Rhodopseudomonas boonkerdii: one gene and its partner. The protein of the gene in region 2 interacts with the protein of the main gene of each other region in a pairwise test. Links are inferred from orthologs where the notes say so. Each region holds a gene or a part of one and is shown on either strand. Other genes may lie near its edges. The genes, in order: gyrA and gyrB.

Region 1 (14,765 bases), 3.2 Mb from region 2 along the record:
TCGGCTATCGTTTCCTGCAAACGTGGCTACAACCGGAAGTCCGGTTCATGAGCGATGTCATCTCGGGCGACAACAACCCGGACGATCCCAATCTCGAGACGTTCAATCCGCTGTTTCCAAGAGGCAAGTATTTCGGCGCCTTGTCTCCGGTCGGACCGCGCAACCTCATCCAGGTCCGGCCGTCGATTTCTGTCCATCCGCGCAGGGATGTTGCAGTCTCGCTCACCGGGGGCGCCTTTTGGCGACAGAGCGCCGCCGACGGCATCTATGGCGTTCCCGGAAACCTCGTACGGAGCGGCAAAGGCAGCGATGCGCGCTTCATTGGACATCAGGTCGAACTGTCCGTGGCGTGGCAGGCCACGGCCGAGCTCAACCTGTCGGCATCGTTGAGTACCTTCGAACCGGGACGTTTCATATCAGACACCGGGCCTTCGCAGACCATCACATTGATCAGTCTGATGGCGAACTTCCGGTTCTAGGACTGAAGCTGCCTGATTGACGAATTTGACAAGGAGCTCTGATGGAAATCGGTATCGACAGTTTTGCGGCCATCCTCCCCGATTCCGCAACAGGCCAGCCGCCTGCGGCAACTGACCGCATGGCCGATCTTCTCGCGGAGGTCGAAGTGGCCGACCGTGCCGGACTCGATGTGTTCGGCATCGGCGAGCATCACCGCGCCGAGTTCCTCGATTCAGCGCCGGCGATCATCCTGGCCGCAGCAGCAGCGCGCACCCAGAATATCCGGCTGACGAGCGCGGTGACAGTGCTGAGCGCCGCCGACCCCGTGCGGGTGTTTCAGGAATTCGCCACCCTCGATCTGATTTCGAAAGGGCGCGCGGAACTCGTTGTCGGCCGTGGCTCGTTCGGCGAGGCCTATCCGCTGTTCGGTATGGACCCGCGGGACTATGACGAACTGTTTGCGGAGAAGCTCGATCTGTTCCTGAAACTCGGCGAGACCAAGCACCCGATCTGGAAAGGTCGCTTCCGCTCGGCGCTCGAAGGTCAGGGGATCTATCCCCGCCCCCATCAGCCGCGACTGCCGCTCTGGATCGGTGTTGGTGGCACGCCGGCATCCTTCGTGCGCGCCGGCACGCTTGGCCTGCCGCTGATGGTCGCGATCATCGGCGGGACTTTCGAACGCTTTCGCCCGCTCGTCGATCTCTACCGCGAAGCCGGCATCCGTGCTGGGCACGATCTCGACAAGCTTAAACTCGGCGTACATGCGATGGGTTTTGTTGGCGAAACCGACGCGGCAGCCAGGGATGCGTTCTTCCCCGGCTGGGCGCATCTGACCGCGAAGATTGGCCGCGAACGCGGCTGGTCGCCGCCGTCGCGCCAGCAATTCGACGCCATGGCCGGCCCGGAGGGCTCGTTCCTGGTTGGCGCCCCCCGTACAGTTGCCGCCAAGATGCGCCACGCGAACGAAGCACTCGGCGGTGTCGCGCGCATCACCTTCCAGATGAGCACCGCCTCGCTCGAAACCGCCGCCATGAAGCGCTCGATCGAGCTTCTCGGCACCGAAGTTGCGCCGATCATACGGTCTCAAGCCCAACTGTGACCGGTTCCATCTCCGGTCCTTGCCCGCGACGCGCCACACAGGCATATGCACACGAGGCTGCATGCACCGGGCAGAGCCGCCCGGCCGATCAATGAAAGAGGTCTTATGGCGGACGCTTCCGGTTTCAACTTGGGACACGCTATCGTCCTGCTGGGTGCGGCCACCGTCGCGGTACCTCTGTTCAAGCGCCTGGGGCTCGGCTCCGTCCTCGGCTATCTCACCGCAGGTCTCGCCGTAGGACCGTTCGGTCTAGGCCTGTTCCACGATCCCGAGACACTGCTGCATACGGCCGAACTCGGCGTCGTCATGTTCCTCTTCATCATCGGACTCGAAATGCGCCCGTCGAAGCTGTGGAAGCTGCGGCGGCAAATCTTTGGCCTCGGCGCCGCGCAGGTCATCGCCTGCGGCTTGCTGCTCACGCTGGTCGGCATGGCCGCGGGCCTCGCTTTTCCCGTCGCCATGATCGGCGCCATGGGTTTTGTACTGTCCTCCACCGCCGTCATCATGCAGCTGCTGGAGGAGCAGGACGAGACCACGACGCCCGAGGGCCAACGCGCCATCGCGATCCTGCTGCTGGAAGATCTCGCGATCGTGCCGCTGCTGGCGCTCGTCGCAGTGTGGGGCGCCGCCGAGGCGCCGGCCGCCGCGACGACCAAGCCCGCATGGCAGAGCATCGGCATTGCCCTCGCCGGCCTCGCGGCACTGATTGCCGCTGGCCGTTGGCTGCTGGATCCGTTCTTCCGCATCATCGCCCGCGCCGGCGCTCGCGAGGTGCTCACGGCCTCCGCGCTGCTGGTCGTGCTCGGCTCCGCCGTGTTCATGCAGAGCGTCGGCCTCTCCATGGCGATGGGCGCCTTCCTCGCCGGCGTCCTCCTTTCGGAATCCAATTTCCGCCATCAGCTCGAAGCCGACATCGAGCCGTTCCGCGGCATCCTTCTCGGCCTATTCTTCCTCAGTGTCGGCATGTCGCTGGATCTGCGCATCGTCGCCAGCGAATGGATCATGGTGCTGGGCGGGGTCCTGGCCTTCATGATCGTCAAGGCGATCGGCATTTACGCCATCGCGCGCCTGACGAAATCGGACCATGCTGCGGCGAGCCACCGCGCCGCGCTGTTCGCGCAAGGCGGCGAATTCGCTTTCGTGCTCTATGCGGCAGCGCTCGCCGCCGGCATCTTCGACGCCCGCGCCTCCGCCGTCATGAGCGCCATCGTGATCCTGTCCATGGCGCTGACGCCGATCGTACTGCTCGTCCATGGGCGCATACGCTCCCCCGCCCCCGTCTCCATGGACGGCATCGACAAGGCCGACGGCCTGCGCGGCCGCGTGCTCTTCATCGGATTCGGTCGTTTCGCACAGGTGGCGAGTCAGGCCTTGCTGGCGCGCGATATCGAACTGTCCCTCATCGAGAGCGACGTGGACATGATCCGCGCCGCAGGCAATTTCGGCTTCAAGATCCATTATGGCGACGGCACCCGTCTCGACGTGCTGCGCGCATCGGGCGCGGCCACGGCAGAGGCGATCCTGATCTGTGTCGACAAGCCGGAGGCCGCGGATCACATCGTCGAACTCTGCCGCTCGGAATTTCCGCTGGCCAAACTCTATGTCCGCTCATTCGACCGCGGCCATTCGTTGCGTCTGATCAAGGCCGGTGTCGAATTCCAGATTCGCGAGACCTTCGAGTCCGCGCTGGTGTTCAGCGAGGCCGTCCTGAAAGGCCTCGGCCTTGAAGAGGAAGCGGCGCGCGAGTCCATCGCGGAGGTCCGCGAGCGCGACGCGCAGCGCGTGGAGTTGGAAGTCATCGGCGGTCTGGAAGCCGGCCGCAAGCTGATCCGCGGTAATGCGGAGACGCCGGAGCCAAGCCCGTTCTTCAAGACACGACCGGCGAGTGGGGAAAACACAGACGAGAATGTGCTGGGAGCTGCTGCAAAATCGTAGTGAGAATGGCGCGTTGCGCGATCCGGCGACAGAGCTTCAACGGGATCGAACCACCAATCCATCGCCCTTGAAATAGCAACGCCGCAGGTGCGCCTCCGATCGCTGTAAAAGAGGGAAGCTAAATGAAAAACTTCACGGACACAGGACGAGCAGTTATAGAATCTGGACATGTCTATGCGGCGATAAGTCTAGCTTTGGCTTTGCCCGACATTTTCTCGTCACAGCGTTCACGAGCAAGGATCGCAATTGTCCCGCGCCAATGGCGTTGATAAACCTGAAAGATGAGGGGAATTGCGCTGTGCATCGCCGGAATGCTTTTAACCGGCTGCTCCATTGATCCTGGGGCGACTTTGGCACCGGACATGATCAAGGACCGAGCACCCGGAGCCGCCGCAACAGAACCGGCGCCTGAAATGCGCGCCATGCTGTAAACGAGGATGGGAGAGTTCTTCCTGGCGCAATCGTCTGCGTCGAACGTCTGTTTCTCGATGCCGCGCCGGACCAAGCTTGGCTGGTCAGCCTGCATTCGCGCAATGTTGATTAGCGCGGTGGGAAATTCGCTCGGAGACCAAACCTTTCTGGTTATCATAGAGGGCGGAAAGCCAATGCGAAATGAAAACGTTTCCTGCGGCTCAGACCGGTGTTCTCAGGAAGCCTACGAGCAGCTTTGACTTTCGCGCTCATGGAATAGGACGGAAAGGATGCCTCACGCTCGGATCAAGCGGTATGCTGGCCAAACAATCTTCATCGTATTCAGCTTTCTCGCATTCGTATCGCTTGCCGGCGCGGCAGTGACTATCGGCTCCTTGGGAGTGCCCAATGCAGATATCGCTGGTGCTCTTCGCAAAGCACTCATTGCTACGGGCATGTCTGCCGTGTTCTTCACCACCGGGTATTTTGCCCGCCGCATCCTGACTCGTGAGGCGTAATCTCACGCTCCCGAGTAATCCGCACTGAAGGCCCCTATCGAGATCGCACCACCGGAAACTGCACGTCAGCGGTTGAGAATTTGCCCGGTGTTGTGCGAACTTCTAGAATCAAGAACGCGCGGCGGAGACCGCGAACGACAGGGGCGGGAGAAAACGATGGATGCAATCTCCGCATCTACACTATCAGCCGCCGGCGTCATCGGCGGAATCGTGAATGCGATCGCCGGCGGCGCAACATTGATCACCTTTCCAGCAATGATCGCGGTTGGATTGTCTCCAATGATCGCCAACGCTTCAAACGCTGTAGCAGTCGTGCCGGGCCACCTAATGGCGGCCCTCGCGGACCGGTCACGATGGCCGAACTGGGATTCTCTTACGCAGAAGGCCATAGCTGCATCAGCATGCGGAGGCACGCTCGGCGCGCTCCTCTTACTCGCTAGTTCAGATCGCATATTCGTTTTGCTAGTGCCGGCGCTCGTCGGGATTGCTACTTTGATCTTTGCATTTGGCCGGAAGATTCAAGAAAGACTGAACCATCATCGCGCAACGGAGAGCGAGCACATCCGACCTGTACTTCTCTTTTTGGCTGCCATTTATGGTGGCTATTTTGGCGCAGGACTAGGCGTCATGCTTCTAGCCGTGCTTACAATTACCGGCCGAGAGGATGTCAGGACCGCAAATGCTCTGAAGAACGTACTTGCCACTGCGGTCAGCTTCGCGACGATCACGATCTTTGTTATTCGGAACGCGGTTAGCTGGCCAGAGACTTTGATCATGCTTGCAGGAGCGCTCATTGGCGGCTTGCTTGGAGGCCGTCTTTTCGCCGTGCTGCCCGCGCCGATAGTCCGTGGCGCCATTGTTGTGATTGGAGGCGCGATGACCGTAATCTACATTTGGCGGTATTGGCTGTAGCCAATCATACACTTATGACCAAGGAGCGTCATCCCTTACCGTCGATCCGTAGCAAGAGCGTCGGGCCGGCCCCACCTTGAGCAATAAGCGCGCGTCTTACCCGTACAGAAAAGCCCGCAGCATAGCCGCGGGCTTTTTGCTTCACGCATCGTAAACTGCCACGAAGAGCCTCAACCCTCCACCTCCGGCGCAGCCCCACCCGCCTCAGGCTCCTCGCCCTCGCCGGCTTCGCCGATATGCTCCACCGACACCACGTGCTCGTCGTCCGCGGTGTTGAACACGATGACGCCCTGGGTGGAGCGGCCGGCGACGCGGATGCCTTCGACGGGACAGCGGATCAGCTGCCCCTTGTCGGTGACCAGCATGATCTGGTCGCTGTCTTCCACCGGGAAGGAGGCGATCAGCTTGCCATTACGCTCGTTCACCGACATGGCGACGATGCCTTTGCCGCCGCGGCCGGTGGTGCGATATTCGTAGCTCGAAGTGCGCTTGCCATAGCCGTTGATGGAAACGGTGAGCACCACCTGTTCCGCAGCGCCGAGTTCCGCATAGCGCTCCTGCGACAGCTGAACGGCACCGGACGTCTCTTCGCCCTCGGCCTCGACAGCCGACTCGTCGGCCACAGCTTCGCCCGCCACCGCGCGGCGCATTTTCAGATAGGCCGAACGCTCGTCCGAGGTCGTCTCCACATGGCGCAGGATCGACAGCGAGATCACCTTGTCGCCTTCGGCCAGCGCAATGCCGCGTACGCCCATGGAGCTGCGGCCCTGGAACACGCGAACATCGGTGACCGGGAAGCGGATGCACTGGCCGCCGCCAGCGGTCAGCAGCACGTCGTCATGCTCGGTGGCGATCTGCACGTCGACGATGCTCTCGCCCTCGTCCAGCTTCATGGCGATGATGCCGGAGCGGCGGACATCGACGAAGTCCGATAGCTTGTTGCGCCGGACATTACCGCCGGTGGTGGCGAACATCACGTCGAGCGTATCCCAGGTGCTCTCGTCCTCGGGCAGCGGCATGATGGTGGTGATGCGCTCGCCCTGCTCCAGCGGCAGGATGTTGATCATCGCCTTGCCGCGACCGTTCGGCGGCGCGATCGGCAGGCGCCAGACCTTCTCCTTGTAGACCTGGCCGCGCGACGAGAAGAACAACACTGGCGTATGCGTGGAGGCCACGAATAGGCGCGAGACAAAATCCTCGTCACGCGTCGCCATACCGGAGCGGCCCTTACCGCCGCGGCGCTGCGCCCGATAGGTCGAGAGCGGCACGCGCTTCACATAGCCATGATGCGACACCGTCACCACCATGTCCTCGCGCTGGATCAGGTCCTCGTCCTCGACCTCGCCTTCCTGCTCGACGATCTCCGTCTTGCGCGGCGTGGCGAACTCCGCCTTCACGGCACCGAGTTCGTCCTTGACGATGCCCTGCACGCGCGCACGCGAACGCAGGATGTCGAGATAGTCGGCGATCTCGATGGCGAGTTTATCAAGTTCGTCAGAGATTTCCTCGCGACCGAGCGCCGTGAGGCGTGCAAGGCGGAGCTCGAGAATGGCCTTGGCCTGTTCGAAGGACAAACGCGCGGTACCGTCCGGATTGATGCGGTGACGCGGATCGTCGATCAGCGTAATCATCGCCTCGACATCCTTCGCCGGCCAGTCGCGCGACATCAGGGTCTCACGCGCCGTGTTCGGGTCGGGTGAATAACGGATCACACGGATGATCTCGTCGATATTGGCGACGGCGATGGCGAGGCCGACCAAGATATGCGCCCGGTCGCGCGCCTTGTTGAGGAGGAATTTCGTACGCCGCGTAACGACCTGCTCGCGGAAGCCGACGAAGATCGTCAGCAGGTCCTTCAGATTGAAGACCTGCGGGCGACCGCCATCCAGCGCCACCATGTTGGCACCGAAATTGGTCTGCAGCGGCGTGAACTTGTAAAGCTGGTTGAGCACGATGTCCGGCACGGCGTCGCGTTTCAGCTCGACGACTACGCGATAGCCGTCACGGTCGGATTCATCGCGCAGATCCGAGATGCCATCGATCTTCTTCTCGCGCACGAGTTCGGCGATGCGCTCGACCATGGTGGCCTTGTTCACCTGATACGGCACTTCGGAAATGATGATCGCCTCGCGATCCTTGCGGATCGGCTCGATCGAGACTTTGCCGCGCATCACAATGGAGCCACGGCCGGTGTGGTAGGCGGTGCGGATACCGGCGCGACCGAGAATGATGCCGCCGGTCGGGAAGTCCGGGCCCGGAATGATCTTGTTGAGATCGTCGATGGAGAGCGAGGGATCGTCGATCAACGCCACGCAAGCATCGATACATTCGCCGAGATTGTGCGGCGGAATGTTGGTCGCCATGCCAACAGCGATGCCACCGCCGCCATTGACCAGAAGGTTCGGGAATTTCGCGGGAAGAACCTTCGGCTCTTTTTCCGACGAGTCGTAGTTGTCCTGATAGTCGACGGTGTCCTTGTCGATATCGTCGAGCAGCGTCTGCGCGATCTTGGTGAGGCGCGATTCCGTGTAGCGCATCGCGGCCGGCTGATCGCCGTCGATGGAGCCGAAATTGCCCTGGCCGTCGATCAGCGGCACGCGCATGGAAAAGTCCTGCGCCATGCGCACCAGCGCGTCATAGACCGATTGGTCGCCATGCGGATGATACTTACCGATGACGTCGCCGACGGTGCGCGCCGACTTGCGGAACGGCTTGTTGTATTCGAAGCCGTTCTCGTACATCGCATAGAGGATGCGCCGATGCACCGGCTTGAGGCCGTCGCGGGCGTCGGGCAGCGCGCGCGCCACGATCACGCTCATGGCGTAATCGAGATACGAACGCTTCATCTCGTCGAGGATGGATACGGGACGGATATCCGAGGGAACCGGCGGCTCCCCAGGCTTCTGGTCTTCGTTGTCGGACAAGGTTGTTTCCGGTCAGATTCGGGTGCGACTCATATAGCGTAAAGCACGCGCGTAGGCCACCCCGACAACCTCCGAGGCAAGTGATTTTCGACCTTATCTTTCAATCAGTTACGGCGCTCGCAAGGAAGAAACGGCAAGATTGGTGGAAGCCGTACAAATCGCGTGAGAAACGGCGGGATCCTGCAGCAATCTTGCGGCCGTACAGCGGCGGGCCAGAGGCAAGCACCGGCTCACGGATCATGCCGCTTGGGGGCAGACGACGGGCTCGCGGACACGTCACTTCGCAATCTTCGAGACTCGCAAGCACGCACTAGTGAAAGAAACGCAGAAAACAACCATTGATTTATGGGCGGCATCATAGTATGCGGCCATCATGAATATGTTTGTGCGCATCTCCAATCGCAAATCGATGACCCGCCTTTGCTGGGCCATGGAAGGAGTCATGCGCTAGGACGTTCAAAGCCGCTATCTTCTTCGACAGGCCCCGCCGGCATCGGACGGGGCTTTTGTTTTGGCCTCGCCTGCCGTGCGCAACAGCAGGAGTGACCGATGCCAATCCAATTCACACCGCCAGCAACCGGGACCGGCGATGCCGCCGCACCATCGGCGCTGCGGGCCGCCGCTTTCTTGAAGCCGTGCTGGCACTGGTTTCAGGAGCAGTGCCGATGCCGCGAGCCAGGCATCTCGCTGCATGATCTCAGCGAAAGAGAACTGATAGATATCGGCATGACGCGCGCGGAGATCGACCACATCACCGCGCATCGTCGCCTCGATCGGCTTCGCGATGGCATGGCATATCCTTGGATGTGCTGAAGCACCGAAGCCTAATTAGCGGCCGGCGAACACCACCGTGTGCATGACGCGCCCCGGCACCATCGTGAACAAGCCGGCGATCACCAGCGCGCCGATGAAGATCGACACCATCGTGATGGCATGCGCGCGCACGCGGTGCCGGCGCGCGTGAAGGACGCCGACCACCAGCATGATCGGCGTAAGGATCGAGAGCAGATGGATCGGGCTCCAGTCACGCCACAGCCGATAGCTATCGCCATGAATCCAGAACGAGCTGATCGCCGTAATGGCCAGCAATAGCACCCATAGCCAGCCCATCACCCGATGCGACAACGTGCCCTTGGGGGCAGCGAGTTGAACGACGCCAAGCGCAAATCCTGCCATGGCTGCGAAGGCATGCAACGGGATCGGCGCGGCGGCATCGAGCAGAGGCTGGAGCGACATGTGATCACGGATCCAAGAGAATGATGCAAGCAATTCTCGCACAAATCTTTCCAATGTAAAGATATCGCGCTCATCCACATTGCGGCAGCCATCGCGCCCATTCATCCACCCGAAAAGAAAACGCGCCGCGAGCAATCGCTCGCAGCGCGCCGAGGTGTCGTTAGCAATGCGGTGGATCAGAACGGGATGTCGTCATCCATATCGCTGCGACCGCCGGCCGGCGCGGCGGCCACGCGGCGCGGCGGCGGGCTGGACTGGCCGCCGCCAAAACTGTCGCCCATGTCGTCGCCGCCATAGCCGCCACCACCGCCCGAGCCCCCGCCGCGGCCGTCGAGCATGGTCAGCGTCGCGTTGAACCCCTGCAGCACGACTTCGGTCGTGTATTTTTCAGCACCGGACTGGTCGGTCCATTTGCGGGTCTGCAACGCGCCCTCGATGTAAACCTTGGCGCCCTTCTTCAGATACTGCTCCGCCACCTTGGCGAGCCCCTCGCTGAAGATGACCACGCGATGCCATTCGGTTTTCTCCTTGCGCTCGCCGGTTGCCTTGTCGCGCCAGGTATCCGAGGTCGCCACCGTGAGATTGACCACCGGATTGCCGTTCTGCATGCGGCGGACCTCGGGATCCTTGCCGAGATTGCCGACCAAAATCACCTTGTTGACGCTACCCGCCATGCCACTCTCCTAACTCTCGAATCTGAATTGCTGATCGGATGCCGACGTCCAAGCCCGGCACCAAAGTGCCGGCTGTGCGCAACCGTGCCGATATCGACCCTATACGGTCCGTCCCCGCGGGACGTCCCCGCACCGCGGGTTATCCACCACGACGTCACTCTAGTATGTTCCCTTAATGTTCTCAAGCAGCAGAATTCGCGCGACGGTATCGTGGCAGCGCGGGGCAGACGGCCCCGTGAACTCCAGCGCACCCGATTCGTACAACCGGCCTAGGCAACTGTTTCCGCTTACCTTTTACTTACGTCCAATCCAAGGACAACGTATGCGAGTGTGGCTTTTAAGTGACTGCATTTTGACGGGACTCGCCTATAGTCCAACCAGGGATTGAATTCGGCGTTCACGCCGGGGGAATGGTTTCGCTGCGAAACCGCACTGGGGAGACTTCAGATGAAGAAGATTTTGCTTGCTTCGGCTGCCCTCGTTGTTCTCGGCGCTTCTGCGGCTTCCGCCGCTGATCTGGCTGCCCGCCCCTATACCAAAGCTCCGCCGATGCCGGTCGCCGTCGCCTACAACTGGTCCGGCTTCTACGCCGGTGTCATGGGCGGCTATGGCTGGTCCGACCGTTACCGCATCGATGGCTTCGCGTTCACCACCAATGACATCAAGGGTGGCTTCGGCGGCGGCACCATCGGCTACAACTGGGCGATCCCGGGCGGCAACTGGCTGTGGGGTCTCGAAGTCGATGCCGCGGCATCGGACATGAAGTACAGCGACACCATTCTCGGCATCGTCACCGTCGAGGACAAGATCCGCTCGTTCGGCAGCGTCACGGGACGTCTCGGCGTCACCGCCGGCGCGGCGCTGTTCTACGCCAAGGGCGGTTACGCATGGGCTGACAACCGCATTTCCATCGCCATCCCCGGCGCTTCCGCCTCGCAGAGCAAGGTTCACTCGGGCTGGACCGTGGGCGCCGGCGTCGAATACATGTTCGCACCGAGCTGGTCGCTCAAGGGTGAATATATGTATGCCGATTACGGCAACGCCGCCTATGGCGACCCGAATGTCGGCTTCACCAATGTGGGCCTGACCACACACACTGTGAAGGGCGGTATCAATTACCACTTCAACTGGGGCGGCCCGGTCATCGCCAAGTACTGAGCTTCGAAAAACAAGTCTTCGAAAGGCCGGCAGCAATGCCGGCCTTTTTCTTTGCCCGCTATTTGCCCGCGCCCTTTCCGAAAGCAGGTCTCCTCTGCACCCCCACGGCCAACAAAGTGCTGGAGACCGCGCGAGAGCACTGGAAATCCCTCCCCGTTCTTCCTATGTTCCGGACACACTCAATTCGGCGTTGATCCCGGTGCCCCGGCGAGACGCGCCCGCATGTGGCGCGCACGGCGTGCCGGGGAATGCATTGCGATGGATGAAGTCATCAAGGCGAGGCGGCAACAGGCTGCAGCGAACATGCGCAGCATCACCATCCGCGGCGCCCGCGAGCACAATCTCAAGAACATCGACCTGACGATCCCGCGCGACAAGCTGGTGGTGTTCACCGGCCTGTCCGGCTCTGGAAAATCGTCTCTCGCCTTCGACACCATCTATGCCGAGGGCCAGCGCCGTTACGTGGAGTCGCTGTCGGCCTATGCCCGGCAGTTCCTGGAGATGATGCAGAAGCCGGATGTCGACCAGATCGACGGCCTGTCCCCCGCCATCTCCATCGAGCAGAAAACCACCTCTAAGAATCCGCGCTCGACCGTCGGCACCGTCACCGAGATCTACGACTATATGCGCCTGCTGTGGGCGCGCGTCGGCATTCCCTATTCACCGGCGACGGGCCTGCCGATCGAAAGCCAGACCGTCTCCATGATGGTGGACCGCGTGCTGGCGATGCCGGAAGGCACGCGGCTCTACCTGCTGGCGCCGGTGGTGCGCGGCCGCAAGGGCGAGTATCGCAAGGAATTTGCGGACTATCTCAAGAAGGGTTTTCAGCGCGTGAAGGTGGACGGCACCTTCCACGAACTCGCGGAAGCACCGACCCTCGATAAGAAGTTTCCGCACGACATCGACGTGGTGGTCGATCGCATCGTGGTGCGCCCGGATATCGGCCAGCGCCTCGCCGAAAGTTTTGAAACAGCTCTGAAGCTCGCCGATGGCCTCGCCGTCATCGAATATGCGGATGCGCCCGCTGCTGCCGCCGAGGACACCGGCAAGAAGAAGGTCGCCAAGATTCACGACAAGACCGGCGCCGAGCGTATCCTGTTCTCGGAGAAGTTCGCCTGCCCGGTCTCCGGCTTCACCATTCCGGAAGTCGAGCCCCGTCTGTTCTCGTTCAACAACCCCTATGGCGCCTGCCCCAAATGCGGCGGCCTCGGCGTCGAGCAGACCATCGACGCCGATCTCGTCATTCCCGACAAGGAGCTGACGCTGCGCAAGGGCGCCATCGCGCCCTGGGCAAAATCGTCATCGCCTTATTATCTGCAGACACTCACCGCGCTCGGCAAGCACTACAAGTTCACGCTCGACACCAAATGGAAGGACCTGCCGAAGAAGACGCAGAACGTCCTGCTGCACGGCTCCGGCGACGACGAGATCAAGTTCTCCTATGAGGACGGGGTTCGCTCCTACGACACCAAGAAACCGTTCGAGGGCGTGGTCACCAATATCGACCGCCGTTTCCGCGAGACCGAAAGCGAATGGGCGCGCGAAGAACTCGGCAAGTATTTTTCCGACGTCCCTTGCGATGCCTGCGAGGGCTATCGCCTGAAGCCGGAAGCGCTCAGCGTGAAGATCGGCGGGATGCACATCGGCAACATCTCCGAACTTTCCGTGCGCAAGGCCGGAGACTGGTTCGAGACCGTGCCGGGCATGCTCAACAAGCAGCAGAACGAGATCGCCGTTCGTATCCTCAAGGAAATCCGCGAACGCCTCTCCTTCCTGCTCGATGTCGGCCTCAACTATCTCACGCTGTCGCGATCCTCGGGCACGCTGTCCGGCGGCGAGAGCCAGCGCATCCGCCTCGCCTCGCAGATCGGCTCCGGTCTCACCGGCGTGCTCTATGTGCTGGACGAACCCTCCATCGGCCTGCATCAGCGCGACAATGCGCGGCTGCTCGACACGCTGCGCCGACTGCGCGATCTCGGCAACACCGTGATCGTTGTCGAGCATGACGAGGACGCCGTCATCGCTGCCGACTATGTCGTCGATGTCGGCCCCGGCGCCGGCACCCATGGCGGCAACATCGTCGCCCAGGGCACGCCCCAGGAGGTGATGAAGAATCCAAAGTCGCTCACCGGCAAATACCTCACCGGCGAGATGTCCGTGCCGGTGCCTGAACGGCGTCCGCCGAACCATCGCCGCACCATCAAGGTGATCAATGCGCGCGGCAACAATCTGAAGAACGTCTCGGCGGAGCTGCCGCTCGGCCTGTTCACCGCCATCACCGGCGTCTCCGGCGGCGGCAAGTCCACGCTGCTGATCGACACGCTCTACAAGGCGATCGCGCGAAAACTCAACGGCGCAAGCGAAGGTGCTGCGCCGCATGACCGTATCGAGGGTCTCGAACATATCGACAAGATCATCGAGATCGACCAGTCGCCCATCGGCCGCACGCCGCGCTCGAATCCGGCGACCTATACCGGCGCCTTCACGCCGATCCGCGAATGGTTCGCCGGCCTGCCGGAATCCAAGGCGCGCGGCTACGAAGCCGGCCGCTTCTCCTTCAACGTCAAGGGCGGCCGCTGCGAGGCCTGCCAGGGCGACGGCGTCATCAAGATCGAGATGCACTTCCTGCCCGACGTCTACGTCACCTGCGACACCTGCAAGGGCAAACGCTACAATCGCGAAACGCTGGAAGTCCTGTTCAAGGGAAAATCCATCGCCGACGTGCTCGACATGACCGTCGAGGAAGCCGCCGAATTCTTCAAGGCGGTACCGCGCGTGCGAGAGACTTTTAAAACCTTGCACCGTGTGGGCCTGGATTACATCCATGTCGGCCAGCAGGCGACGACGCTCTCAGGCGGCGAAGCGCAGCGCGTGAAACTAGCGAAGGAACTGAGCAAGCGCGCCACCGGCCGCACGCTCTACATCCTCGACGAGCCGACCACGGGCCTGCATTTCCACGACGTCGCAAAGCTGCTCGAAGTGCTGCATGAGCTGGTGGAGCAAGGCAACACGGTGGTGGTGATCGAGCACAATCTCGAAGTCATCAAGACCGCCGACTGGGTGATCGATCTCGGCCCCGAAGGCGGCGACGGCGGCGGCGAAATCGTCGCCTGGGGCCCGCCGGAAGATATCGTGAAAGCGCCGCGCAGTTATACCGGGCAATTCCTGAAGCCGGTGCTGGCGAAGGCGGGCAAGCCGAAGAAGCGGAAGGTGACAGGGGAAGCGGCGGAGTAGACGCGCCGCCAAGGGAATCCTTGAAAGAGCCTGTTATCTTTTCAAATTCTCTCTCAATCCAAAAAGTATCGCGGTCCGTCGGGGCAGCGATTGTTCACGACCTTCGCGACGCAATGGTGGAACGCGCCGATAAGATGGCGACGCCTTGTGCGACTTACTGAAGTCGCTAAGGATAGGCGTTAGAGTCGAAACAGTTGAATCCGTT
Region 2 (14,568 bases):
GTCGATCCTTCGGTGAAAGCCAATACTCTGAAAGAACTTGTGGCGCTCGCGAAAGCCGAGCCCGGCAAGCTAACCTTCGCTTCCGCCGGCAACGGCAGCACCAGTCATCTCTGCGGCGAAACTCTGAAGGTGCTTGAAGGCGTCGACATCACGCATATCCCGTATCAGGGACCGGCGCCGGCGATTCAGGACGTCCTCGGCGGTCGAGTCAATATGATCTGCGACAATTTCTCGAACGTCGTCCAGCAGGCGCAAAGCGGCGCGCTGAAGCCGATCATGGTCACAGCGCCGGAGCGCAAAAAGGAATTACCGAATGTGCCGTCGTCATCGGAGGCAGGCACGCCCGATCTTCTGGCAGGCATCTGGTACGGCTTCGTCGCTCCGGCTGCGACCCCGAAGGACATCGTCGAGAAGCTCAACAAAGCCATCGTCGATGCGTTGCACGATCCTACCGTCAAATCTCGTCTGGAAGGTCTTGGCTTAACCGTGATCGCGGACAAGCCCGAGGAATTCGGGGCGTTCATCCAGAAGGAATCGGCGCGAATGGAAAACATCGTGACGCGCGCGAAAGCGAAGATTTCGAACTAAGCAGGATACAGGAAGGCGGCTGCCGCACCCGAGCCAAAGACATTCAATAAGAAAACGCCGGCTTCACGAAGAATGGAGCGGGCGTTTTGTATTATTGGCTCGTCTCGGCCGATTCAGACTCATCATGTGTCGGCGGAGTGGTAGAACGTTCTCGCCTCGATTTCCTGTCACGGCGCTACCGTCAGACCGGTGATGACCATCTTAAACCGACGCTGCCGACACGCTGATACAATCGAAGATCAGTGCACTGGCGCTTGAAGCCTGCCCAATACCTCTAGTCGCGAGGGATCGCCGAATAGATCATGCCATTGAAGAAGTGGCGGGCTTGTATGCGGTTTGACGGAGCTTGGACTAGCGTGAGGGCGACCACGCGCTGCTTGCGATCGACGGTGAATGAAGTCCCGGAGATGCCCGGCCATTTAAAGTTTCCAGGACTACCCGTTACGACCGCCATTCTAGTCTCGCGACGAACTGCAAATCCCAATCCGAAATCATACCCCGCGGCCCAGCGATCGAAGTTGTCGAACCGCCAGGATCGCGGATGTGATCGATGGTCATGAACTCGGCTGTCCGCGGCGATAGGATTCTGACCCCGTCAAGCTCGTCTCCATTCATCATCATATGTGCGAAACGCAAGTAATCGCTCGCAGTGGAGAAGAGAGATTTTTTGAAAGGGGGTCTGCCGAGGTCAGATGCTTGCATACGATCTCGGCAAATGGACGTCCTTTGCAGAATAAGCTTGAGTGCCTTGGGTCTGCAGACGGCATCGGTTGGGCTTAACCCCCCTTGTACGCATCGGCGGGGGGACAAGTGCGGTCTTTATACGGTACTAGCCAAGGGGCGTAGTTGGCTTTCGTGATGATCGCACCAGGGATGATGACCTGCTTTGGAACGCTCTGGCCGCGAATGGCGTTCAGGCCGACTGCGGTGGCGACACAGCCGATCTTGAAACCGTCGAACTCGGCAATGGCCAGCAGGCTTCCTGCCTTCACAGCCTCGACGGCTTCCGGAACGCCGTTTATTGAAACGACCGCGACATTCTTGCGGCCGGCGGCGTTGAGCGCTTCGATGGCGCCCAACGCCGACGCGTCGGCAGCGGAGATCACGCCGTCGATGCTGCTGAATTGCTGGATCAGGTTTTCCATCGTCTGCATGCCGAGCAGGCGCTGGAAGTTTGCGGGCTGCGAGGCCAGCACCTTGATGTTCGGATAGTCCTTCACGGCGGCATCGAAGCCGCGCTTGCGCTCGTCGCCGGTGGTCGAGCCTTTGACGCCTTCGAGGATGACAACGTTACCCTTGCCGCCGAGATGATCGAAAAGAGTCTTGGCAATGTCGTAGCCGAGCTTGTAGTCGTCCTGCCCGATGAAGGAGAGGTAAGGCGCATCGCCGCCGCGGTCGTTGTAGTTGATGATGGGAAGGCCTGATTCGATCAGGCGCTTGACGGTCGGTACCTGCGCCTTGGCATCGATCGGCATGAACAGCATCAGCTTCGGCTTGGTCACACCGACGTCCTCAAGCTGGGACATGCCTTCAGTGATGTTGTTGGGCTTGGTCGGTGTATAGTATTTCACCGTCGCGCGCATCTTCTCGGCCATCTGCGCGACACCGGCGCGCACGCCTTCAAAATGCGGGTCCACCTGGTTCTTGGTGAATGCAGCGATCGTTTCGCCATCGGCCCGCGCCGCCGAATGGGACAGGGTGCCGCAGATGAGTGCGGCGAGAACACATCGGAATAGTCTGGTGGTTCGCATGATGGCCCCTTTGGTTGTAGATGACGAAACGATTGGATGATCTTGGGTCAGGTGCTCCCTGACCGGCGTTGGCTGATGACGAGGTCCGCGAGGATGGCGATCAGCACCACGGCGCCGTTGACGAACGGATGCCAGGTGGCGGCCACATTCAGCAAATTAAGGCCGTTGACGATGATGGTGAGCAGAACGGCGCCAAGCACGGTGCCGACGATATTGCCGCTGCCGCCGAACAGAGACGTGCCGCCCACCAGCACGGCCGCGATGGCCGGGAGGAGCAAAGGCTCGCCGATGCCGGGTTCAGCTGCGTTGAGCCGGGCGAGATAGACGAGGGCGGCGATGCCGGATGTCAGGCCGCTCAGCATATAAAGCAGGAGACGCCGCCGCTCGACCGGAACGCCGGAGAGAAACGCCGCGGACTGGTTGGCTCCCATGAAGTAAGCTTCGCGGCCGAAGGTCGTGCGATGAAGGAGAATGCTGCAGGCGAGACAGACTGCCAGCATGATCCAGATCGGCAGCGGCACGCCGAGAAGGAACCCGGTGCCGAAATAGCGGAACGAGGTCGGCATGCCATAGATGGTCTGGCCGGCCATGAACCAGTAGGCGACGCCCTGTGCCACCCACAGCATGCCGAAAGTGGCGAGAAATGGCGGCAACTGCAGCCGGTTGATCATCAGTCCGTTGACGGAGCCGATCAGCGTGCCGGTGACGATGGCGACGACCACGCCATACCAGGGATTACCGGTGGTCTTGATCGCCGCCGCCGCAAGACAGGCCGACAATGTGAGATTGGCGCCAACGGAAAGGTCGAGGCCGCCGCCGATGATGACGAGCGTCAGGCCGGATGCGATCAGGAACAGCAGGCTTGCCTGCCGCAGCATATTGAGGAGATTGCTGACCGAGGCAAAGCCGGGATCGACCACGGTCAACGCGCCAGCGATCAGTAAGATCAGGATCAGACGGCCGAGTAACGCCGTCGTTTCAGCCGAGAGATGTGCGGGCTGAGTGCTGGATGCGACAGAGATTGTCATGCTGCCTGCCTCAGGAATTGCTTACGCCGTTGGTCGATCAACAGAGCTAGGATGAGGAGGATGCCGATACAGACCACCTGCAGCGAGGAGTCGATGGACAGAATGTTGAGCCCGTTGCGCAATACGGTAATGGCCAGCGCGCCGAGGACCGCACCAAACAGCCAGCCCTGGCCTTTTTCGAACGACGTGCCGCCGAGCACCACCGCGGCGATCGCCTCGAATTCCATACCGATGCCCACGGTCGGATGCGCCGAATTGGTGCGTCCGATCAGTAGCACCGCGGACAGACCGACGATCGCGCTGCCGAACACGTAGACGGCGAGGTGCACCAGATCGGCGCGGATGCCGGCGAGACGCAGCGCGTCCTTGTTGCCACCGACCGCAACCACGTAGTTGCCGATCCGCGTCCGGTACAACAGCACCCAGAGCGCGAGGTAGAGAATGATGGCAACGATGATGGGGGTTGGGATGAAACCCAACTGCGACCGGTAAAAGGTCTCGATGGCCGGCGTAAAGCCGCCGACCGGGTCGCCATTGGTCATGACCAGGGCGATGCCCTGCATCAGTCCCATCGTGCCGAGGGTGACCACGAATGCAGGGAGCGTCAGATACGCAATCAGGAAGCCGTTGAGTACGCCGAATGCGATGCTGATCACAATTGCGATCGCGCAGGAGGTGAATATGCCCCAGCCGGCCAACAACGCCTCGGCCACGATCACGCCGCTCAGTCCGAGCAGCGCGCCAGCCGACAAGTCAAGGCCTTCAGTGAGAATGATGAGCGTCATGGGCAGGGCGATCATCAGCAGCAGCGAAGTCTGCAGACCCACATTGACGAGGTTAGTCTGGGATACGAAGCGCGGATTGGCGATCGTGAACAGCACCAGCATCAGCACGAGCAGGACGCCGGCGCCGGGGATGCTGCTAAGGCGAAACGCAAGGCCGGGCGCTTGCGCTGGCTGGCTCACTACACTCATTGGTGCACCGCAAGTTCGAGGATGGCCCGTTCCGTCAACCCGTCGCCTGCGAGATGACCAACAATGCGGTGGTCGCGCATGATATAGGCGCGGTCGCATAGCTGCACGAGTTCTGGCAGTTCCGAGCTGATGACGACGACACCGGCGCCACCATCAACCAGTTGATCGATCAGGCGATAGATCTCAGCCTTCGCGCCGACATCGACGCCGCGCGTTGGCTCGTCGAGCAAAAACAAAGTCGCCCCGGCTGCGAGCCATTTCGCCAGCACGACTTTCTGCTGATTGCCACCGCTGAGCGTGCGGACAGTCTGGCGGGTGCCGTGGGCGGCGATGGCCAACTGCGAGATCAGCCGACCGGTGTTGCGCTCAGCCACGGCTGGGGAAAACCAGCCGGAGGTGAAGCTGCGCCACAGCGATGCGACGGTGGCATTGTCGCGAATGTCGAGCGGGAGTGCTAGGCCTTCTTGCTTGCGGTCCTCGGGCAGCAGCGCCATGCCGGCTCGCACGCGTGCGTCGAGCGCCGAGGGCACCGGTGTTCCCCGCAAGGCGATCTCGCCGCTCGTGATCGGATCGGCACCAAACACGGCACGTGCGACCTCGGTTCGTCCGGATCCGACAAGGCCCGCCAGCCCCACGACTTCGCCGGCACGGATCTCGATGGAAATATCGGACAGTTTCGCTGTGCTGATGTTCGTCGCGGACAGGATAGGCTCGCCGGCTGGGCGTGGTGTCCGCACAAATTGCGAGCCGGAGCTACGGCCGATCATCGCGCCGACCATTCCGGCCTGACTCATCTCACCGCGCAGGATGCTAGTCACCACGGCACCATCGCGCAGGATCGTGACGCGATCTCCGAGCATCTGCACTTCCTTCATGCGATGGGAGATATAGACGATCGCAACACCGCGTCCGGTCAACCGGGCAATTGTCTGGAACAGGCGTTCGGATTCCCGCTCCGAGATTGCGGCGGTCGGCTCGTCCATCACCAGCACCCGCGCGTTCTGCGACAATGCTTTGGCGATTTCCACCATCTGCTGCTGTGCCACACCAAGTTCGGCAGCAAAGGCGTGGGTGTTGTAGTCGAGCCCGAGGTCGTCGAGGATGACGTGCGCCGCGGCATGCATGGCTGCCGAGTCGATGAAGCCGAAGCGGCTGAATACGCCTTCGCGGCCGAGAAAAATGTTCTGCGCGATGTTGAGATAGGGGACGAGCGAGAATTCCTGGAAGATGACGGCAATGCCGAGCGCGCTTGCATCCGCTGGTCTCGAAATGACGACTGGTCGGCCTTCGAGCTCGATATGACCGCTATCGGCGGCATAGGCACCGTAGAGCACCTTGATCAGGGTTGATTTTCCGGCGCCGTTCTGGCCGAGTATGACGTGGACCTCGCCGGCGTGAATGTCGAGCGACACACCTTTCAGCGCATGCACGCCGGGGAAGGATTTGTCGATCGCATTCAGATGCAGCAGCGGCGCGGATGCAGCGCCTGTTGCCGCCGCATCCAGCGCGCGATCTTCCTGTGTATCTCGAATGTCGGTGCCGTGCATCGTTGTCGGCCTCGTTCGGCCCGGGACCCCGGGGCCGGGCGGGAGTCGGTTACTTTCCCGGGGGGATGGCGGCGATCATGTCGAGTTCGACACGGGCGCCCTGGGTCGAAAGCTGGTTGATGCAGATGGTGGTGCTGGCCGGCGTCCAATCGCCGAAATATTCCTTCATCACCTTCACCATGCCGTCCTGGTCACGGATGTCGGTGAGGTACTTCGTCACCTTGACGATGTCGGTCCAGGCCAACCCTTCGTGATCGAGGATCGACTGGATCGTCTTCATGGCGCGATGGGTCTGTTCTTCGATCGAGTTGGGATGGTCGTGCTCTTCAAGCACATGCGGATGCTTGTGATAGAGCGGCGATGGCGTGGCTCCGGAGATGAAGAGCATGCCGCATGGGACTTCGACACGAATCGCAGGCGCATAGGGCATGTCCGGTTTCCGCTCCGGCTGCGTCTGGATTTCCTTGACATGCTGATTGCTTGGAGAGGTCGCAAAGGCCGGCTTGGCTGTCATCGTATTATCCTCGGGTACCGGACAACCTGTCGGCTGCCTGCTTAATCGAGGTCGAGCGTGATGGCAGATTGTCTTTGAGTCAAGATAAAATATCTTTTGGCAAAGGTAAGCGTGTTTAAGTCACCGTCGGCGAGCTTGCATATATTCCGGGCGATATGCCTATATGCTTCGCTTTATGAGCAACGATTCGATTGATCAGATCATCGCAGGCTGGCTTCGTCGCCGCCCCGACCTCGACGCGGGCCATCTCGACGTCGTCGGTCGGATCATGCGACTGTCGGTGCATATGCGCAGTGCCATCGAGCCGGCGCTGCAGGAGCAGGGCTTCAACTGGGAGCTGTTCGACCTGCTGCTGACGATTTATCGCCGGGAGGCAGAGAGCAGCAGCGGCGTGCGTCCCACAGATCTCTATGCCGAGTGCCTGCTGTCGTCGGGAGGGCTCACAGCACGACTGCGCCGTGCCGAACAGGACGGCTTTATCATCAGGCGTCAGGATCCCGATGATGGCCGCGGAGCGCGGATCACACTGACGGCCAAGGGCCGAAGTGCAGTAGACAAAGCGATCGCGCGGCATTTCAAGCTTTCACGCTCGGTCGATGCCGTGCTGACAGATAGTGAGCGCAAGACCTTGACGCGCTTGTTGCGAAAACTCTTGGTCTCGAACGAGCGTTCAGAACCGTAGTTATCTTCCGAAGTTATCTTGGGCTTTAGCTAGCCTGTTACTGCGGGCAATGTTTGCGCAGATCCACGCTGTCATGTCTTTAACCAGAATGGCATTGCGCTGGTTGAATGTGCCTGTCTTATCTCGTTTAAACGTCCACATTTGCGCTTAGCGAGTTGTCCTGGATGAATTCGCGGCGCGGTTCGACGACGTCGCCCATCAGCTTGGTAAAGATATCGTCGGCTTCATCGACTTCCTTCACCCTTACCTGCAGCAGTGAACGCTCGTTGGTGTCGAGTGTGGTTTCCCAGAGCTGGCCGGGATTCATCTCGCCGAGTCCTTTGTAACGCTGCAGCGCTACGCCTTTGCGGCCGGCATCGGTGACGGCCTCGAACAGCGACACCGGACCGTGAATAATGAACTCGGCATCTCTCCGGCGCAGGATGCCGGATTTCGGATAGGCCTCCTGCAGGCGCTGCGCATATTCCTCAAGCTTGCGGGCATCGGCCGAGCCGAGCAGAGCATCGTCAAGGAAGGCGACATCCTTCACACCGCGAATCGTGCGCTCGAAGAAGAAGCCTTCTCCTTCGCGGAACGCGCCGGTCCAGCCGCGCTCGACTTCATCGGCCAGGGCGTCAAGACGATGCGCGATATAGGTCGCAGCCTCATTGGCTTTGGCAAGATCGCGCGTCACCTCGACATTGAGGACGCCGGCGATCGCGGCCTGTTCGACCACTGCACGGTTATAGCGCGAATGCAGATTGTTCAGCGTCGTGCGGATCACGCGCGCATCTTCCACCAGCGCCAGCAGGTCGCGTCCGGTGCGTTCTTCGCCGGAGGCCATACGGAACAGGCAGTCGTCGAGACCGGTCTCGATCAGATAGTCTTCCAGCGCCCGTTCGTCCTTCAGATACTGCTCGGACTTGCCGCGCGTCACCTTGTAGAGCGGCGGCTGCGCGATATAGAGATAACCGCCCTCGATCAAGGTCGGCATCTGGCGGAAGAAGAAGGTCAGCAGCAGCGTACGGATATGCGCGCCGTCGACGTCGGCGTCCGTCATCAGGATAATCTTGTGGTAGCGCAGTTTCGACAGATCGAAATCATCGCGGCCGATGCCGGTGCCGAGCGCGGTAATTAGCGTGCCGATCTGCTCGGACGACAGCATCTTGTCGAAACGCGCGCGTTCGACATTGAGAATCTTGCCGCGCAGCGGCAGCACCGCCTGGAACTCGCGGTTGCGCCCCTGCTTGGCCGAACCGCCTGCCGAGTCGCCCTCGACGATGAACAGTTCGGATTTGGCGGGATCGCGCTCCTGACAGTCGGCGAGCTTGCCGGGCAGCGAGGCGATATCCAGCGCCCCCTTGCGCCGTGTCAGCTCGCGTGCCTTACGGGCGGCTTCGCGCGCGGCGCCGGCTTCGATCACCTTGTTGACAATGGTCTTGGCCTCGGTGGGATGCTCTTCGAACCATGCGGCCAGCGCCTCGTTGATGCCGTTCTCGACCACCGGACGGACTTCCGAGGACACCAGCTTGTCCTTGGTCTGCGACGAGAATTTCGGATCCGGCACCTTCACGGAAAGAACCGCCGTCAAACCTTCGCGGCAATCGTCGCCGGTCAGCGAAATCTTCTCTTTTTTCGCGATGCCCTCGGCATAGCCATTGACCTGGCGCGTCAGCGCGCCGCGGAACCCGGCGAGATGGGTGCCGCCATCGCGCTGCGGGATGTTGTTGGTGAAACACAGCACGTTCTCGTGATAGCTGTCGTTCCACCACATGGCCACTTCCACCGATATGCCGTTTTGTTCAGAACGCATCACGATCGGCGCCGGCACCATCGCCTTCTTGTTACGGTCGAGATATTTGACGAATTCCTCGACGCCGCCTTCATACATCATGGTCTCGTGCTTCTCCTCGGGATGACGGAGGTCCGAGAGCTTGATGTTGACACCGGAATTCAAGAAGGCGAGTTCGCGCAGGCGATGCTCCAGCGTGGCGAAGTCATACTCCACCATCGTGAATGTTTCGGCCGACGCATAGAACGTCACCTCGGTGCCGCGCCTGCCATTGGCGTCTCCGACGACAGCCAGCGGCGCGACGGCTTCGCCGTGGGCGAACTCGATGTAGTGCTCCTTGTCGTTGCGCCAGACGCGCAAAATCAGCTTGCTCGATAGCGCATTCACCACGGACACGCCGACGCCGTGCAGGCCACCCGACACCTTGTAGGAGTTCTGGTCGAATTTGCCGCCGGCATGGAGCTGGGTCATGATGACCTCGGCCGCCGAAATGCCTTCGCCCTTGTGGATGTCCACCGGAATGCCGCGGCCGTCGTCGCGCACGGTTACCGAGCCATCCGCATTGAGGATGACCTCAACCGCGCTGGCATGCCCGGCCAGGGCTTCGTCGATGGCATTGTCGACGACTTCATAGACCATGTGGTGCAGGCCGGAACCGTCGTCGGTGTCGCCGATATACATGCCCGGCCGCTTGCGAACGGCGTCGAGACCCTTCAGGACTCGGATCGATTCCGCGCCATACTCGGCGGGAACGACATGTTCGGTTTCGGCGATGGGCTGCCGGGCTGGTTCAGTCATGGAATGCCTTCGAAGATGTGCCGAATCAGCGCGGGAAACGTCGTCTGATGGACGCTATTTGTGCCACGAAACCGGCATCGAAACTAGCGCAAAGTCATGCGCAGCAAGCTGTTGAATAGATGAGGTTTTCAGGCAGATTTTCAAGCCGTTGAACGGCTGTTTTGGAAGTCGGATTCCGAGCGTGGCAAAACGCTAATGTCCGGCTCCTTCTGGCGCCGGATTTCGCGGTTCCTTGCGGCCTCCGCGCCGTGCGATCAGGTGCGCGGCAAGCACCACGGGCTCCAGCAGCACCATGCCGAAAAGGATGCCGAGCAGCCGTTCATAGCCGGGCTGCAGGGCCGCATTGGCGTAATTGTCGGGCACCAGCACCACGACGAAGGCGAGCACGAATTGCAGGCCCGCATAGCTCATGGAGGCTGGCCCATTCTCGATATGGCGGCCGATGATGATGCCGAGCACGAGGCCGATGGTCATGGCGGTGGGAGAGTGCTGGCTCAGCAGCAGGATCGCACCGCCGAGGAAGCCGCCTACGAGACACCCGACCAGCCGCTGCATCACGCGAGATGACACCGGGCTCAGGATGCCGCCAGCCAGCGCGGCGGCTGGCACCAGCATGACAGCGAAGATCGTGATAGCGGATTGGCTGAGTTCCGGAATGCCGAAGGCAAGCCAGACCGCGGGAATTAACGCCAGCGCGATCGCGCCGGTGAGCGCGTGGCGTGCCACCGTTGCCTGCCATTGCTTGGCTGGCAAGCCGACCGGCTTGGCGCGCAGGTTCTGATCCGGGTTGGGCAGCCGGCGCCGGATCGTCCAGGTCGAGATCGCGCTGACGATGACGCAGGCGATGGTGCCAGCCAGCACTTCCAGGACGCGCGTTGTGGCGAAGCGCCGGATCGGCTCGTTCGCATGTTCCATGGCTTCGATCAGGACCATGAGAAAGGTCAGGCCCGTGAACAGCCAGGCGTAGGCGCGCTTGCCGACAATGGCGAAATAGAGCGTGACGCCGCCCCAGACCATCAAGCCCAGACTCAGCAGGAGCGTTGACGGCAGCAGAAATGGTGCCAGCAAAAGCGCGCCTCCGGCGCCGATCAGCGTGCCGATCACACGCAGCACGCCGCGGGCAAAGCTTTCGGCCACATGTGAACGCATCACCATATAGCCGGAGAAAGCGGCCCAGCCGACATTCTCGGCGCCGATCTGGTGCGAGATCAGAATTGCAAGCAGCACCGAGAGCGCGCATTCGATTTCGTCGATCATGCGCGGGCCGGGTTTAGGCAGCGTGCGCAGCTCGGTCCAGAAAGCGCTCGCGATCTGCGCGAGATGAAGGAAGAGAAAGGTCAGCATCGCAGCATAGCTTGCAGCGATGCGGAATGGGCGGCAAGCGATGATCGATCATGGCCGCAGGATGAGGGCAGATGGCACTCAACCGCGTCGTGCGATGCGTCCCTGCACGACATCGAACAGTTCGCCCATCGGCCCGATATCGATGAAGGCCGCGGGGTCGGCGCCGGTCATCCAGACCTGCGCACCAAGGGTCGCGAGCTCGCCGAACAGCGACTTGCGACGGTCGGGGTCCAGATGCGCCACGATTTCGTCCAGCAGCAGCAGCGGCGTGATGCCGGTCATCTCCGCCACCAGAGTGGCATGGGCGAGGATCAGGCCGATCAGCAGAGCTTTCTGTTCGCCGGTGGAGGCATCGCGTGCCGGCATGTTTTTCGGTGCGTAGATTACCTGCAGGTCGGTGAGATGCGGACCGTCCAGTGTGCGGCCGGCGGCGGCATCGCGCGGGCGGTTATCGCGCAGAACGGCGCGGTAGCGATCTTCTACCGCTGTTGCCGGCTCGCTGCGAAGCGCCTGCTCCATCCATCCGTCGAGTGAAACGATTGCCGACGGGAAGGCGGACGCTTCCCCGCGAGCATGCAGCATTGCGGCAAGCCGCGTTACCGTCTCGCTGCGCATCGCCGCTACAGCCACTGCGAGTTCTGCCGTCTCGCGCTCGACCGCGTCGAGCCAATGTCCGTCGTTGCTGCGCTCCTCGAGCAGGCGATTGCGCGAACGCAGGCTGCGTTCCAGTGCGGAGACGCGGCTGCTGTGATCCTTGTCGATGGCCAGTACCAGCCGGTCGAAGAAGCGCCGCCGTTCCGAGGCGGCGCCCATGAACAACTGGTCCATTGCCGGTGTCAGCCACACCATGCGCAGGTGGTCGCCGAACGCGGCCGCTGAGCCCACCGGCTCACGGTCGATCCGGCAGCGCCGGGAGTTTGATACGCCTTCGATCGGGGGATCGATGCCCGTTCCAAGGGTCGCGAGGCCCACTTCGCCCTCAACCGTCGCCGAAACGGCCCACGAGCCGTCACCGTCCTTGTTGGCGACATCTTCCAGTGTGGCGCGTCGCAGTCCGCGGCCGGGTGAAAGAAACGAGATCGCCTCGATGCAATTGGTCTTGCCGGCGCCATTGGGGCCGACCAGCGCCACCATGTCCGCCGACGTCTCCAGCGACGCCGCGCGATAGGAGCGGAAATTGGCGAGGGAGAGGCGATGGATACGGGAGGCGGTCATGGGTAATGATGGGACTCAGTGCAAATGGATCTGTGAGCCCCAAGCTCGTCCTGCCATCGCCCGGCTGGTCCGGGCGATCCAGCAAACGCCGGAGCCGGTGTACCGCAGAGTTGTCAATGTTTACTGGGTCATCCCGATCCCGGCGCGTATTGCGCGCACGACCGGGTGACGACAACAGCATTCTCTTTGCGCAGCGTCACACCCGCATCGGCATCAGCACATACAGCGCGCCCTTATTGTCCTTGTCCTGGACCAGCGTGGGCGAACCCGGGTCTGCCAGCCGCAACACGGCGACTTCGCCTTCGATCTGCGCGGCGATGTCCAGCAGGTAGCGCGAGTTGAAGCCGATATCGAGCGCGTCCGAGGCATATTCAACCTCGAGCTCTTCCGTTGCACTGCCCGAATCCGGATTGGTGACGGACAGGACCAGCTTTCCGGCCGACAGCGCCAGCTTCACGGCGCGGCCCCGTTCGCTGGAGATCGTCGAGACGCGGTCCACCGCATTCTCGAAATCCTTCTTGTCGATCACCAGTTCCTTGTCGTTGTTCTGCGGGATTACGCGGCCATAATCAGGGAATGTGCCGTCGATCAGTTTCGAGGTCAGCACCACATTGCCAAGGGTGAAGCGGATCTTGCCCTGCGACAGTTCAACGGTGATCTCGGCTTCGGTGTCCTCGATTAGGCGCTGCACTTCGCCGACGGTCTTGCGTGGCACGATCACGCCCGGCATGCCCTCGGCACCTTTCGGCTGCTTGAGGTCGATCTGCGCCAGACGGTGGCCGTCGGTGGCGACGCCGCGCAGAGTCGCTGCGGCGTCTGTGCCTGCGGCGTGGAGATAGATGCCATTCAGGTAATAGCGGGTCTCTTCCGTCGAAATCGCGAATTGGGTGCGGTCGATCAAGCGTTTGATGTCGGCGGCCGGCAGCGCGAACGAGTGCGTCATTTCGCCCGCTGCCAGATCCGGAAAATCATTCTCCGGCAGCGTCTGCAGCGTGAAACGCGAGCGGCCGGCGCGAATGGCCATGACCGAGCGATCGCCGTCGGCCTCGAGCACGATCTGCGAACCATCCGGCAGCTTGCGGACGATGTCGTAGAACATGTGGGCGGGAACGGTGGTGGAGCCAGCCGTGCCGGTTTCGGCAGCGAGCGTCTCGGTGACTTCGAGATCGAGGTCGGTGGCCTTGAGCGAAAGGCGGGCATTTTCGGCACGGATCAGTACGTTGCCGAGGATCGGAATCGTGTTCCGGCGCTCAACCACACGATGGACGTGGCTGAGCGACTTGAGGAGCTGCGCGCGTTCGACCGTGACCTTCATAGTAAATCCGCCCGATTACCGATGGGAGTTCCGGGCAGCCGGAAGAGCGCCGCGGGGACCGCAAGGTGACGGTAAAGCGCGGGAAGTGCAAGAGATTTGGGGATGAATTGCTGTGCACCTCCCCACGTTTATGGTCACACGGGTGTCGTCATTCCCCATGCGCATGCGTAGCCCGGATTTCATGGCGTTCCGTCCGGGCTACGATCCTCAAGCGGCTACTCCGCCAGCTGCCGTTTCAGGCTCTCGACCTCGTCCTGCAGCGTTGTGTCCTTGCCGACGAGCGCCTCGATCTTGCGAACGGCGTGCAGCACGGTGGTGTGATCGCGGCCACCAAAGCGGCGGCCGATTTCCGGCAGCGAACGCAGGGTCAGCGTCTTGGCCAGATACATCGCCACCTGGCGCGGGCGCACCACATTGGCGGTGCGACGCGAGGACAGAAGATCCGAGCGGCTGACATTATACTGCCGCGCTACGACGCGCTGGATATCCTCGATCTTGATGCGCTTCGGCTCCATCGGGCGAATGAGATCGCGCACTTCCCGCTCGGCCATTTCCAGCGTCACCGCCGTGGCATTCAGCTTCGAATGGGCGAGCAGGCGATTGATCGCGCCTTCGAGATCGCGGCCATTGTGGGTGATGCTGCGCGCGAGATATTCCAGCACCGCTTCCGGTACGTCGAACGAGGCGTGATGCACACGCGCTGCCGCGACGCGCGATTTCAGAATGCCCAGGCGCAGTTCCTCGCCAAGCGTGCTCATTTCGACGACGAGACCGCCGGCGAGGCGCGAGCGCACACGTTCATCGAGGCTTTCCAGATCCGACGGCGGCCGGTCGGCGGCGATCACCACCTGGCGCCCGGCATCGATCAGTGCATTCAGCGTATGACAAAACTCGGCCTGAGTAGTTTTGCCCTGGAGGAACTGGAGATCGTCGATGACAAGCACATCGATGCCGCGCAGCGCTTCCTTGAAGGCGAGCGCCGTCTGTGTCTTCAGCGCGGCAACGAAGCCGTACATGAATTTCTCGGCAGTCAGATACAGC

What was found.
Region 1: the proteins of gyrB (region 2) and gyrA interact in binary tests that used the Escherichia coli proteins (3 or more experiments, as listed by UniProt). The link is inferred for Rhodopseudomonas boonkerdii from one-to-one orthologs.

The regions. Positions count from the first base shown.
Region 1 is NZ_CP036537.1:3,247,443-3,262,207, forward strand. Bases 5,305-8,564 are described here. They hold gyrA (DNA gyrase subunit A), read right to left. Parts: upstream 8,259-8,564; coding sequence 5,505-8,258; downstream 5,305-5,504. Other genes in these bases: E0H22_RS14865 (sulfite exporter TauE/SafE family protein), read left to right, coding at 5,305-5,334. Outside these bases: E0H22_RS14840 (alginate export family protein), read left to right, coding at 1-479; E0H22_RS14845 (Atu2307/SP_0267 family LLM class monooxygenase), read left to right, coding at 521-1,558; E0H22_RS14850 (monovalent cation:proton antiporter-2 (CPA2) family protein), read left to right, coding at 1,664-3,493; E0H22_RS14855 (hypothetical protein), read right to left, coding at 3,666-4,019; E0H22_RS14860 (hypothetical protein), read left to right, coding at 4,195-4,422; more of E0H22_RS14865, read left to right, coding at 4,579-5,304; E0H22_RS14875 (DUF1127 domain-containing protein), read left to right, coding at 8,808-9,071; E0H22_RS14880 (DUF2306 domain-containing protein), read right to left, coding at 9,087-9,494; E0H22_RS14885 (single-stranded DNA-binding protein), read right to left, coding at 9,671-10,168; E0H22_RS14890 (outer membrane protein), read left to right, coding at 10,616-11,326; excinuclease ABC subunit UvrA, read left to right, coding at 11,585-14,560. UniProt on the Escherichia coli protein: A type II topoisomerase that negatively supercoils closed circular double-stranded (ds) DNA in an ATP-dependent manner to maintain chromosomes in an underwound state.
Region 2 is NZ_CP036537.1:606-15,173, reverse strand. What follows is about bases 6,933-9,995. They hold gyrB (DNA topoisomerase (ATP-hydrolyzing) subunit B), read right to left. Parts: upstream 9,654-9,995; coding sequence 7,212-9,653; downstream 6,933-7,211. Other genes in these bases: E0H22_RS00020 (FUSC family protein), read right to left, coding at 9,846-9,995; E0H22_RS00030 (MarR family winged helix-turn-helix transcriptional regulator), read left to right, coding at 6,933-7,084. Also shown: E0H22_RS00060 (Bug family tripartite tricarboxylate transporter substrate binding protein), read left to right, coding at 1-588; E0H22_RS00055 (sugar ABC transporter substrate-binding protein), read right to left, coding at 1,365-2,339; E0H22_RS00050 (ABC transporter permease), read right to left, coding at 2,387-3,367; E0H22_RS00045 (ABC transporter permease), read right to left, coding at 3,364-4,341; E0H22_RS00040 (sugar ABC transporter ATP-binding protein), read right to left, coding at 4,338-5,888; E0H22_RS00035 (RidA family protein), read right to left, coding at 5,938-6,402; more of E0H22_RS00030, read left to right, coding at 6,566-6,932; more of E0H22_RS00020, read right to left, coding at 9,996-10,997; DNA replication/repair protein RecF, read right to left, coding at 11,076-12,212; dnaN (DNA polymerase III subunit beta), read right to left, coding at 12,409-13,527; chromosomal replication initiator protein DnaA, read right to left, coding at 13,743-14,568. UniProt on the Escherichia coli protein: DNA gyrase negatively supercoils closed circular double-stranded DNA in an ATP-dependent manner to maintain chromosomes in an underwound state.